3 regions of the Peribacillus sp. N1 genome follow, and region 2 is predicted to be linked to each of the others. Evidence: predicted binding sites of a transcription regulator. Region 2 holds the regulator's gene; each other region holds the start of a gene.
The links. The regulator LexA, encoded in region 2, represses DNA repair genes until DNA is damaged. The targets are predictions, from matches to a motif close to CGAACATATGTTCG.
Positions count from the first base shown of each region.

Region 1: uvrB (excinuclease ABC subunit UvrB) is a predicted target of LexA. The motif match lies at 1,034-1,047, and genes of this name have one in related genera.
Region 3: recA (recombinase RecA) is a predicted target of LexA. The motif match lies at 2,975-2,988, and genes of this name have one in related genera.

Region 1 is NZ_BAAHZO010000003.1:267,650-272,204, reverse strand. Features, by position in the region: gene ACYP5M_RS14265 (catalase) at 1-539, shown strand, start outside; gene ACYP5M_RS14260 (CsbA family protein) at 730-960, shown strand; gene uvrB (excinuclease ABC subunit UvrB) at 1,179-3,164, shown strand; gene uvrA (excinuclease ABC subunit UvrA) at 3,171-4,555, shown strand, end outside.
Region 2 is NZ_BAAHZO010000001.1:231,078-235,632, reverse strand. Features, by position in the region: gene tkt (transketolase) at 1-618, opposite strand, end outside; gene ACYP5M_RS01105 (DUF896 domain-containing protein) at 850-1,083, opposite strand; gene ACYP5M_RS01100 (YneB family resolvase-like protein) at 1,149-1,805, opposite strand; gene yneA (cell division suppressor protein YneA) at 1,825-2,136, opposite strand; gene lexA (transcriptional repressor LexA) at 2,292-2,915, shown strand; gene ACYP5M_RS01085 (glucosaminidase domain-containing protein) at 3,121-3,735, opposite strand; gene ACYP5M_RS01080 (hypothetical protein) at 4,100-4,387, shown strand.
Region 3 is NZ_BAAHZO010000006.1:34,384-38,938, forward strand. Features, by position in the region: gene rny (ribonuclease Y) at 1-1,440, opposite strand, end outside; gene recA (recombinase RecA) at 1,783-2,829, opposite strand; gene ACYP5M_RS20940 (competence/damage-inducible protein A) at 3,177-4,409, opposite strand; gene pgsA (CDP-diacylglycerol--glycerol-3-phosphate 3-phosphatidyltransferase) at 4,433-4,555, opposite strand, start outside.

The DNA.
Region 1 (4,555 bases), on a different contig from region 2:
GACGTACATTCTCTTATTCCGATACACAGCGTCACCGTGTTGGCGCGAATTATCTGCAATTGCCGATCAATGCTCCGAAAAAACGAACAGCCACGAATCAGACTGGCGGACAGATGCAATATGAAGTTGGCAGAGGCAGCCAAAGCCCCCACATCAACTACGAACCATCAACTGTCGGCGGCTTGAAAGAAGCCAAGCAGACGGGCAAGGAGCATACACCTATGGTGGAAGGGAAACTTGTTCGTGAGACAATCGATCGTCAAAATAATACGAAACAGGCCGGGGAAACATTCCGTGAATTCGAGGATTGGGAAAAGGACGATTTAATTTCCAATTTAGTGGCGGCATTGGCTCCTGCCGACAAGCGCATTCAGGAAAAAATGATAGCACTTGCCGAAGAGGCCGATGAAGAGTATGGCCGCAGATTGAAAGAGGGACTGGCCTCGGCTTCTGAACATACGGAATCTTCAAAACCACTGGGCGGGACGGATAACCCTGAGGATGCCGTTAGTAAAGGACATGAAGCGGATCCATATTGATGGGACTAAAAAAGAGGCAAACTTCCCTATAAAGGGGTTTGCCTCTTTTTTTAATGGGCATAATTGATGGAAGTGTGGAAGGTTCTTCTGATGATGCCTTGAAAATCAAGTGGGAAATTGATTGGCAAAAAACTTGATAATCATTTAAACTGAAACTACTCTATTTTTCTCTTATAAAGGAGATGAAAAAATGATTAAATTTCTTTCTGCCCTTTTCCTTCCTTGTCTACTCGTCATGCTATTTTCAAGGGTCACCTATAACAATGTCGTGGGCCTTGTTTTAACTGTTGCCTTGATTACAGCTTCCGCATATAAAGGTTATACGCATACAAACTTATTGATCATCGTCGATGCCTTATCCCTAACAGTGGGATTTTGGTTATCAAAAAGAATGATGAAACGTACATCCAAGAGCGCCTGACACAAAAGGTGCTTTTTTTGTACCCAAACTTGTAATTCCCCTCAACACATCATGAAGTCCATAAAACAAAAATAGAATGGATGTTCGCTTATTGCTGGTTTGTTTTAAGGCTATTGTGGTAGAATGTGTATATATGCTTTATCAAACCGGAATAAATAGAAGGGATATAGTTATGTCCCGTTTTCATATAAAAATATTTCAATAGGAGGCTATGCTTGGTGAAGGATAAGTTTGAGTTAGTCTCAAAATACTCTCCTCAAGGAGATCAGCCGGCAGCAATTGAAATGCTGGTCGAAGGGATTAAGGAAGGCAAGGAAATGCAGACGTTATTGGGGGCAACGGGGACAGGGAAAACGTTCACCGTTTCCAATGTGATTCAAAGAATCAATAAACCGACTCTTGTCATTGCCCACAATAAAACGTTGGCAGGGCAGCTTTATAGTGAGTTCAAAGAGTTCTTCCCTAATAATGCCGTTGAGTACTTCGTTAGCTATTATGATTACTACCAGCCAGAGGCTTATGTTCCATCCACGGATACATTCATCGAGAAAGATGCAAGCATCAATGATGAAATCGATAAACTGCGTCACTCGGCAACCTCGTCTTTGTTCGAAAGGAAAGATGTCATCATCATTGCCAGTGTTTCGTGCATATATGGACTCGGTTCTCCTGAAGAGTACCGGGAGATGGTCGTTTCCCTCCGAACAGGCATGGAGATAGACCGGAATGCCTTGCTGCACAGACTCGTGGATATTCAATATGAACGTAATGATATTGCTTTCCAACGGGGGACCTTCCGCGTTCGCGGCGACGTGGTCGAAATTTTCCCGGCCTCACGTGATGAACATTGCGTACGGGTCGAGTTTTTCGGGGATGAGATTGACCGTATTCGTGAAGTCGATGCCCTGACTGGCGAAATTACCGGTGAACGGGATCATATCGCCATTTTCCCGGCTTCCCACTTCGTAACCCGCGAAGAGAAAATGCGGATAGCCATTCAAAATATCGAAACGGAACTGGAAGAACGATTGAAGGAATTAAGGGAAGATGAAAAACTCCTTGAAGCGCAGCGCTTGGAGCAGCGGACCCGTTATGATTTGGAAATGATGCGTGAAATGGGCTTTTGTTCAGGGATCGAGAACTATTCCCGCCATTTGACGCTTCGTCCCTCAGGTGCGACACCATACACTTTAATAGATTACTTTCCAGAGGATTTCCTATTGGTCGTGGATGAATCACACGTAACCCTCTCGCAAATCCGCGGAATGTTCAATGGAGATCAGGCGCGTAAGCAAGTGCTCGTCGATCATGGCTTCCGTCTGCCGTCTGCGAAAGATAACCGCCCGCTAAGATTTGAGGAATTTGAAAAAAAGGTCCATCAATCCATATTCGTTTCGGCAACTCCGGGACCATATGAACTCGAACATACCCCGGAAATGGTTCAGCAGATCATCCGTCCTACCGGATTGCTGGATCCGACGGTGGAAGTGCGGCCGATTGAAGGGCAAATAGATGACTTGATCGGTGAAATTCAGGAACGCGTCAAAAAGAACGAGCGTGTGCTCATAACGACCTTGACGAAAAAGATGTCTGAGGATTTAACTGATTATTTAAAGGAAATCGGCATCAAGGTCCAATATCTTCATTCGGAAGTGAAGACCTTGGAAAGGATAGAAATCATCCGGGAACTTCGAATGGGCAAATATGATGTTCTAGTTGGAATCAATCTTTTAAGGGAAGGCCTCGATATTCCGGAAGTGTCGTTAGTGACCATTCTGGATGCCGATAAAGAAGGGTTCCTTCGCTCGGAACGTTCGCTTATTCAAACGATGGGCCGTGCAGCCCGTAATGCGAACGGCCACGTCATCATGTATGCAGACCGAATCACGAATTCGATGGAACTTGCCATCAATGAAACGAGGCGGCGCCGTGAAATCCAGGAAAATTATAATAAAGAGCATGGAATATTGCCTCAAACCATTCAAAAGGATATCCGCGACTCCATAAGGGCGACTCATGTTGCCGAAGAAGGCGAAGAGTATAAGGAAGACCTTGCACCAAGCCTCGCGAAGCTTCCTAAAAAAGAGCGTTTAAAAGTGATGGCAAGCATGGAAAAAGAAATGAAGGAAGCGGCAAAGGCACTGGACTTCGAGCGAGCTGCCGAGCTGCGTGATTTATTACTAGAGTTAAAAGCGGAAGGGTGACGAAACATGGCAATGGATAAAATTGTGATAAAAGGCGCCAGGGCCAACAATTTAAAGAATATTGATATCACGATACCGAGAGACAAACTTGTTGTGCTGACCGGATTATCCGGATCTGGAAAGTCTTCCTTGGCTTTTGATACGATTTATGCAGAAGGGCAAAGACGTTATGTGGAATCACTTTCCGCTTATGCTCGTCAATTCTTAGGCCAAGTGGATAAACCGGATGTCGATGCGATAGAAGGTTTGTCACCAGCCATTTCCATAGACCAGAAAACGACCAGTCGAAATCCTCGTTCAACCGTAGGGACTGTTACGGAGATCTATGATTATTTAAGGCTGTTATTTGCACGGGTCGGCAGGCCGACCTGTCCCATCCATAATATAGAAATCACCTCACAAACGATAGAGCAAATGGTGGACCGCATTCTTGATTACCCTGAGCGAACCAAGCTTCAAGTATTGGCACCGCTAGTCTCAGGCAGAAAAGGGACACATGCGAAAGTTTTGGAGGAAGTTAAGAAACAAGGATATGTCCGCATTCGTGTGAACGGGGAAATGCATGACCTCAGCGATGAGATCACTCTCGAAAAAAATAAAAAACATTCGATTGAAGTCATCATAGACCGGATCGTCATAAAAGAGGGTATCATGGCCAGGCTTGCAGATTCATTGGAAAGTGCTTTGCAGCTTGGCGAAGGTAAAGTCATCATTGACGTCATGGGTGAGGAAGAGCTGCTGTTCAGTGAACATCATGCTTGTCCATACTGCGGATTTTCGATTGAAGAGTTAGAGCCTAGAATGTTTTCCTTCAATAGCCCGTTTGGGGCCTGCCCGGATTGTGATGGCTTGGGGGCAAGGCTGGAGGTGGACCGTGATCTGGTCATCCCGAATAACGAATTAAGCCTCCGTCAACATGCAATTGCGCCATGGGAGCCGACTAGTTCTCAATATTACCCTCAGCTCCTTGAAGCGGTGGCAAACCATTATGGGATAGATATGGATGTGCCCGTTAAGGATTTACCGGAAGAGAAGATGGATAAGGTCTTGCTTGGTTCAGGCAAAGATAAGATATATTTCCGTTATAAAAATGATTTTGGAAGAGTGCAAGAAGGATATATTCCTTTTGAAGGAGTTTTAAGAAACATCGAAAGGCGCTTCAAGGAGACGAGTTCTGACTTTATTCGTGAGCAAATGCAGAAATACATGTCAGAACATCACTGTCCAACCTGTAAGGGTCATCGATTGAAAAAAGAGAGTCTTTCCGTGCTCATTCAAGGGGTCCATATTAGTGAAACGACAGCTTTATCAGTGGAGGATGCGTTAGTATTTTTCGATGAGCTTGATTTGACTGAAAAAGAAGCTGCAATTGCGAGATTGATTTTACGTGA
Region 2 (4,555 bases):
CCGGTCTGCTACGCTTTCACTAAATGATTGGCTTAAGTCGCCGTCAAGAGAAATATCATTAGAATCATATAAAACAACGAGTCTTCCGAGTTGTAGATGTCCAGCTAATGAAGCGGCTTCTGCAGAAACACCTTCCATTAAATCTCCATCTCCACAAATGCCATATGTATAATGATCGACCACATTATAAGAATCGCGGTTATAGCTTTCTGCCAAGTGACGTTCAGCCATTGCCATTCCTACTGCCATTGCGATACCTTGTCCAAGCGGCCCGGTAGTTGCATCAACACCAGCCGTATGACCGTATTCAGGATGTCCTGGAGTTTTACTGCCCCATTGACGGAAGCTTTTCAAATCATCGATAGATAAGCCATAGCCCGATAAATGAAGAAGGCTGTATAACAGCATAGAACCATGTCCAGCTGAAAGAACAAAGCGATCTCTATTAAACCAATCGGGATTTTTCGGGTTATGGTTCATATATTCGGTCCATAGTTTATACGCCATCGGCGCAGCACCCATTGGCATACCTGGATGGCCGGAATTAGCCTTTTCAATTGCATCAATTGATAATGTACGAATCGTATTGATAGAAAGTGCATCTAATTTATCTAACATATTGTAAAAACATCCCTTCCTGTAATGTACCTCTTTATATTATAGTGACAAGCATAATATCACAACTAAAATCACTATTTACTGCCTCAATATTGCAATTTTCTATAATAACAGAAGTCCCCTATTTAGATTAAACTAAATAGGAGAATACATACATGCATGCACTCCCTTTTTACTCCTAAATGCTAACAGGATACTCAAGCGGAATGTTTTATCAGAAGGATCCAAGCATTAATGTAAGTTTCTTTTTTCTTTTATATTTTTTATCTTTTGAGGAGTGACGTCATTACCTTCTGGATCAACGACCTTCACATGCTCCAACGTATCAGTCATGGACTTTCTGAATGTTTCCAAATACTCACTTCTCAATTGGGTTTGCTCTTTCGCCTCAACTTCCGTCAAACCTTCAGCCTTCGCCTTTTTAGAAAGTTCATTAATACGGGCTATTTTTTCTTTTGATAACATAATTTCGCTCCTTCATAATCTCCGGATATTGTCATGGTATTAAAAAAAAAGCGAAATTACAAGTTCTAAGATTTACTTTCATTTGTATTCAGTTGATGTTCGAGAAAACGCCTGTTCACAGTAGCCTTTGAAACATTGTATCCAAAGCCCCTTAAAGTGGCTGCGATTTCTGCGAATGTCAATCCATTGGCCCGAAGTTTAATAATTTCTTCAATAGGGATTTCCATACGGTCCCTTCCAGTGGAATTCCTTTGATTCTGAAGGTTTTTTTGAGGACGGTATCCTTTTTCAACGGCTCTTATCATCCCGCGCTTTATTTTAAGATTATGTAGTTTCCTTTGGTATTCTTCTACAATACCGACTATCTGGATGACCATGGCATCCGAATCCGATAACTCAAGCTCCCCGTCATGTGAGAGTGTATAAATTTTAACATTTTCTTTAAGGATGACATGGAAAAGGGCTATTTTGGCATTCCCTCTTCCCAGCCTTGTTTCATCCTGGATTAATAGTACTTCAGCTTCTTTAGTTTTAAATAGTTCGAGCATGTCAAAAATGCCATCCCGATTCAACTCATAACCACTTGCCTGCTCTTTTATTATGGATATAACTTCAACATCCATCTTTTCTGCCAATTTGACTAACTCATCTTCCTGCCTTGCCAATGATGTTTCCTGTGACTCTTTTTCTGTGCTGACCCTACAATAGATTACCGCCTTCATAATACCCTACCTTCACTGCTTACTGCTCACTGGCCAAATTCTGGACAAGTTCTTCCCCTTTAACCGGTATGACGATGACTTGACCAGGTTTAATTGTATCCGCCCTGACACCATTATGCTCTTCTATCCAACCAATGAATTCTTTTTTTGTCAAATTTGCTTCTTCGTATTCTTCGGCGATTCCCCATAGGGTATCACCTTCACTTACTTCTATAGAAAGGAAATCCTTTTTTGGATCATTGTTCAATGTACAAGAGAATAAAATTGAAAAGATGAATACTGATCCCGCTAATAGAATCGTATAAATATAATTTTTGTATAATTTTTTCATAAATATCCCTCCAAAGCGAATGTTCGTTCGTGTTTTATGGTCAAATTATAATACGAACGTTTGTTTCAGTCAACAACAAAATTCGAACTTATGTTTGTATAGAATTGGGGGCCATGCTATAATGTAGCAAAGAACATTGGGGAAGAGGTGCACATATGACTAAACTATCAAAAAGGCAGCAAGATATTCTTGATTTCATTAAAGAAGAAGTTCGCCAAAAAGGGTATCCACCTTCCGTACGGGAGATTGGTGAAGCAGTGGGACTTGCTTCAAGTTCAACAGTACACGGGCATTTATCACGCCTGGAAAGCAAAGGCCTGATTAGACGTGACCCAACCAAGCCAAGGGCCATTGAAATAATGAATTTGGAGGAAGCGAACAATATTCCCAAAGTCAATGTCGTGAACGTGCCGTTACTTGGAAAAGTAACAGCGGGAATGCCGATAACGGCCATTGAGAACATAGAAGAATACTTTCCGCTTCCCGAAAGCATGGTTCCACATGATGACCATGTATTCATGCTGGAAATCATGGGTGAAAGTATGATCGAAGCAGGAATTCATGATGGGGATTATGTCATCGTGAAACAACAAAGCAATGCCAATAATGGAGATATCGTCGTGGCCATGACGGAAGATGATGAAGCCACTGTAAAACGATTCTTTAAGGAACCGGATTACATAAGGCTTCAGCCTGAGAACTCGAATATGGAACCAATTATTTTACGAGATGTTTCGATACTTGGAAAAGTAATAGGCTTATATAGACAAATACACTAAAAGCGCTAACCGCGCTTTTTTTGTTTGTTTAATCTATGTCCCGAATTCTCTCAATATGCATATGGAATTTTAATAGAATCAAGTTTTCATGGGAATTTAAACATCCTTAATTACGAACGGAAGTATACGATCGCCTAATATGTACTTTGGTAACACTCTGATTACAATAAAAAAGAGAGCTTTAACTACCGCTCCCAGTTAAAATTCACTTCACTCGTAATCTTTGGTTCACTTTAATTAGGTTAAGATCTACCAAGCCGTTCCACTGTTGAATCTGCACTTGTGTAGAACCGTATGCTTTTGCAAGCGCAGAGACGGTATCCCCTTTTTGGACAATATGATAAACCTCTTCTATACTTGCATCATATTTTGTTAAATCGCTTGTTTCGATAAGGTTCACCAGTTTTTCAATATAGTTGGGATCCGAGGCGTACCCAGCATCGAAAATTGCTTTGAGTGCTTTTCTGTAATCTTTTTCTCCAATGACAGCCGTATAAAGACTTCTATTCCATGAAGTCCCCTTTGCATATAAATTGGCAAGATCTCTAAGACTTTCTTCCCAAGATGGGTATTTTCTGAATTTGTTCCATACTTGAACGGGTACGCCATTGACATATTCCATTGTCTGAATGATGACAGACTCACCCTTGAAGTCACCTTTTGTACCGAATATATTTTTTCCTTTGCTTGCTAATAAACTTGTCCCATATCCACTCTCCAAACAAGCTTGTGCAATGACAACAGAAGGTAATATTTTAAATTCCTGTTGAATTTTCTGGGCATAGGGAGCAATTTCCTTAATAAATGTTTCCTTGCTCATTAGAACCTCCCATCAATGGTTTTACTTTATTTTTCACTGTTCATCTTCATTCTTATCGTATTCTCATCTATTAAAAAGGTTACGGCCAGTCCCATACAAAAGGTTCTGATGTTTGGCTAATTGTTTTTATTATAGATTTCTTACCTAGAGTTGCCTGCTTCGAGTATTATTTATCCATTTCCCTACCAAACAGGAAAAGCCGTCAATCCATTTAATTAAATGGATTGACGGCTTTTCCTATTGAACACTGAAAATCTTCAAAACTTGTTCGTTAATTTTAAATTTGTAATTATTTATTTTTGTATAAAACCTTGATGAAAAACAAAAACTATTTTTAAAAACTTCATTTCAAGGTGGTGAAATCATGGACTACCCAACCGTCCATACAAACTTCTGGGATGCAGTGATAGCCATTCCTACCATCATGATTCTTACTCAACTTATTAAGGTCATGTTTCATATTCATCCAAAATTCGTCCCTACCATCGCTTTGGGTCTTGGCTTGTTCATTTCCATTTTCATCAGTCATCGTCATCACTTGGTTTCAGGAATTTTCATGGGCTGGTTTTATGGCTATGCAAGCATAGGCAATTATGCTGCACTCAAAACTGGTATTTTGTCTTATAGAGAATCCTACAAAAAGACGGATTAAATCTATTCTTGTTGCCTAGCTGAAATTCATCAATCTTTTTATTGCTAGATGACCTTACTAGCTTTATTTCCCATCGAACACCATTAATTTAATCGCTGTATTAGTAATTACAAACTGGCTGAATCCTTTGGCTAAAACAAACCACCCATGTTAGCACCACATTACATC
Region 3 (4,555 bases), on a different contig from region 2:
ATCATCAATTTGTTCTGGTTTCACTAGAATCCGCACTTCTCGTCCGGCTTGAATCGCAAATGATTTTTCCACTCCATCATAGGATTCGGAAATTTCCTCAAGTTTTTCAAGTCTTCTAATGTAATTTTCAAGCGTTTCACTTCTAGCTCCCGGTCTTGCAGCTGATAATGCATCAGCGGCAGCCACAAGCACTGAAATGATGGAAGTTGGTTCAGTATCGCCATGATGTGAAGCGATGCTGTTAATGACAGTTGGATGCTCTTTATATTTGGTTGCTAATTCAACGCCAATTTCAACATGACTGCCTTCCACTTCATGATCAATCGCTTTCCCAATATCATGCAGTAAACCTGCACGGCGGGCAAGAACTTCATCCTCTCCAAGCTCAGCGGCCAGTAAACCTGAAAGCTGGGCCACTTCAATTGAATGTTTAAGTACGTTTTGCCCATAACTAGTACGGAACTTCAAACGTCCTAAAATTTTGATGAGATCTGGATGGAGACCGTGAACTCCAACTTCAAAAGTCGTTTGTTCACCAATTTCACGAATATGTTCATCTACCTCACGTCTTGCTTTGTCAACCATTTCTTCAATGCGGGCCGGATGGATCCTTCCGTCCTGAACAAGTTTCTCAAGAGCCAAGCGTGCCGTTTCCCGTCTAATTGGATCGAATCCAGATAAAATGACAGCTTCAGGAGTATCATCGATAATAAGGTCAATACCTGTTAGCGTTTCTAACGTCCGGATATTTCGTCCTTCACGTCCGATTATCCGTCCTTTCATTTCATCGTTTGGAAGATTTACTACAGAAACGGTGGTTTCTGCAACATGATCAGCCGCACAACGCTGAATGGCAAGAGAAAGAACTTCTTTTGCTTTTTTATCAGCTTCTTCTTTGGCACGGGTATCACTTTCTTTAATCATAAGCGCTACATCGTGAGCAAGCTCGTTTTCCATTCGGTCTATAATGATTGCTTTAGCTTCTTCACGAGTTAAACCGGAAACACGTTCAAGCTCTGTTTGCTGCTTACGAACCGTCTCGTCCACTTTGCTTTCCATCTCTTCAATATGCTGTTGTCTTTGGTTTAGAGAATCTTCTTTTTTCTCCAAAAGGCTTTCACGTTTGTCTAACGTTTCATCCTTGCGGTCCAGATTCTCTTCTCTTTGCAATAACCGATTTTCTTGTTTTTGTAATTCGTTCCTTCTTTCACGGGCTTCCCGATCCGAATCGGCACGAACTTTATGAATTTCATCTTTTGCTTCCAACAAGGCTTCTTTCTTAAGTGCTTCCGCTTCACGTTTTGCATCCTCAAGGATGTGTTCAGCAGAGCCCTTTGCCCCTGCTATTTTACTCTCAAATTTTGATTTGTGAATAAAATAACCAACAACTGCACCGACGATTAGGCCAAGCAAAGTGAAGATGATTGTCATGGGTTCCATCGTTTCACCTCCCCTTGCTATGAACTTTTTACATAAAATGTTGAACTGTCGGCAAGTACATTGCACATAAATTCAATATACAGCACTTAATTTTCAAAATTTTAGTTTGAAAAATTGTAAAATATACATATTAATTGTATAGTTGAGAATTTTTATTGTCAAGCGTTTGTCCCTTATGTATCAATGATTATTCAAGTTTTCTCAATATCAACCATCATAATGTACAGCATTCTTTATGGAAAAGTTATTTCAATGCCATTTATTCCGCTGAAAATTTCACACTTTTCTCAAAATATATAGAAAAGGCCTAAGCGAACAAGCTTAGGCCTTTTCCAAATACCATTAATCAAGCAATTCAAAATGCTCTTCTGGTTCATTTTCTTCTGGCGGTAATTCATGCTCTCCATCGAGATTATAGTGATCTCTGATTTTCTGAGAAATTTCCTGAGCGATATCCTGATTTTCTTTCAAGAACAGCTTCGCATTTTCGCGGCCTTGTCCAACACGCTCTTCATTGTATGAATACCACGAGCCGCTTTTAAGGACGATATCAAGATCTGCACCCATATCGATGATTTCACCTTCCTGGGAAATCCCTTGACCATACATGATGTCAACTTCTGCTTGACGGAATGGTGGAGCAACCTTGTTTTTTACAACTTTGATTTTCGTTTTATTACCGACGATTTCATTACCCTGTTTTAATTGTTCCGCACGGCGCACTTCCAGACGAACAGTTGAATAGAACTTCAATGCCCGGCCTCCTGGAGTCGTTTCTGGATTCCCAAACATAACACCGATTTTTTCACGGACTTGGTTAATGAAAATGGCAATGGTATTTGATTTATTAATGGCACCAGACAGTTTTCTAAGCGCCTGGGACATCATCCGCGCTTGAAGACCCATATGGGAATCTCCCATTTCGCCTTCGATTTCAGCTTTAGGAACAAGTGCTGCCACCGAATCAATGACAATGATATCTACAGCTCCACTTCGAACTAATGCTTCAGCGATCTCCAAGGCCTGTTCACCCGTATCAGGCTGTGAAAGCAGTAAATCATCTATATTTACACCAAGTTTTTCTGAATATGCTGGATCTAAAGCATGCTCTGCATCAATGAATGCAGCCGTGCCGCCAGTCTTTTGTACTTCTGCAATAGCATGTAATGCAACAGTCGTTTTACCTGAGCTTTCAGGTCCATATATCTCAATGACCCGGCCTCTTGGATATCCGCCCACTCCCAATGCTACGTCCAATGCTAAAGAACCGCTTGAAATCGTTGAAATCCTACGATCAGACTGTTCCCCAAGTTTCATAATAGAACCTTTACCAAATTGTTTTTCAATTTGTTTTAACGCCATATCTAAAGCCGCTTGACGATCACTCACTCAATTTCCTCCTCTATATTCAAATAATCGGCTGTCCGATTAAAGGTGTACTTACGTTAGCAATTATTCGAGATCAAGGTTTGCATCCTGTCTCAAAACCTATCTTTACTATATACTCTTTTTACAATTTTGCCAAGCAAAAAGTCGAACATTCATTCGTTTTTTTCTTTCGGGGCATTCTCTGTAAAAAAGCGTTTTATCTTAAGGAAATCTCCATTTCCTTTCACTTGCTCCCTAAAAAAAACATTTTCATTGAATTAACTTTTTTCTTTTTTTCCCTATTTTTCAAGAAACAAACTTCTAAAACCAAATAAAAAGCAGAGCTGTAAAAAGCTCTGCTTTTAGCGTTATAAATCCCTTAATAGGTAATGACAGCCGTACTTCACACTCCGAATCCGGTTTTGCGCCCTGCTTCCGGAAAGATTCAACTCCTTGAAATGAGTGTTTCCATCCCGATAGGAAATGCCAATGAATACTGTCCCTACAGGCTTGCCTTCTTGTTCATCCGGACCTGCAACACCCGTGAAGCTTATGCCTACATCCGCATCGAGCTTGCTCCGGACATTAGAGGCCATTTCCATTGCACACTCACCGCTGACCACCCCATGCTCAGATATGGTATCATCGCTGACGCCAAGGACGTTCGACTTCGCATCATTCGTATAGCAGACAATTCCGCCTTTGAAGACTTTACCCGCGCCCGGTATGGTTGTCAGCTGTTCTTGGAACATCCCACCGGTCAAGCTTTCAGCTGCAGCAATTGAAAGCTTGCGGACCGTTAATTCTTTTACAAGTTCCTTTATTAGCGAAGTATTATCACTTCCATAGTGGAACTTACCGACCCTGCTAAGAATTTCTTTTTCCGCTTCTAAAATAAGCTCTTCGCATTTTTCTTTAGAAGAGTCTTTAGCGGTGATCCTTAACGTCACTTCCCCTTCGGCTGCCAGCGGAGCAATTGTCGGATTCGTTTGATTGACAAGAAGATCTTCAATCACCGTTTCCAGTTCGGCTTCACCTATACCGTAGAACCGAAGAACCTTGGAATCGATCCGTTCATGCTTTTCCAGTTTATTCATGATCTTTTCATAACCATAACTTAAAAACATCGGCTCCATTTCACTTGGCGGACCAGGGAGAAGCATATATGTAATCCCAGATTTGGACAAGACCATTCCCGGTGCCATGCCATGATCGTTTGCCAACACTTCACTGCCTTCTAAGACAAGGGCCTGTTTTTTGTTGTTTTCCGTCATCGGCCGTTCCCGTTTTTGGAAGTAAGCTTCAATGGAATGCAAAGCTTCATCATTAAAAACGAGCTTTTTCCCTATATGGCGAGCAATCGTTTCTTTCGTTAAATCATCTTTGGTAGGACCGAGTCCACCGGTAAAGACAATCAAGTTCGCCCTAGATTCAGCGATTTCTATAGCTTGTTGTAAACGGCGATCGTTATCCCCGACCACAGTATGGTAAAAAACGTTGATCCCCATTTCCGCAAACTGCTGCGATAAGAACCTTCCATTAGTGTTATTGATTTGTCCTAAAAGAAGCTCTGAGCCCACTGCAATGATTTCTGCATCCATCTTTTCAAAACCACCATTCGTTTTTACTTTGAATTAACAAATACTTCTTTGTTTTTTATAAAATAATCCAAGCCTGACCAGATTGTAAAGATTAATGCAATCCACAATGCGATATTGGCAAATGGAAGTGAAATTAAGGCAAATGG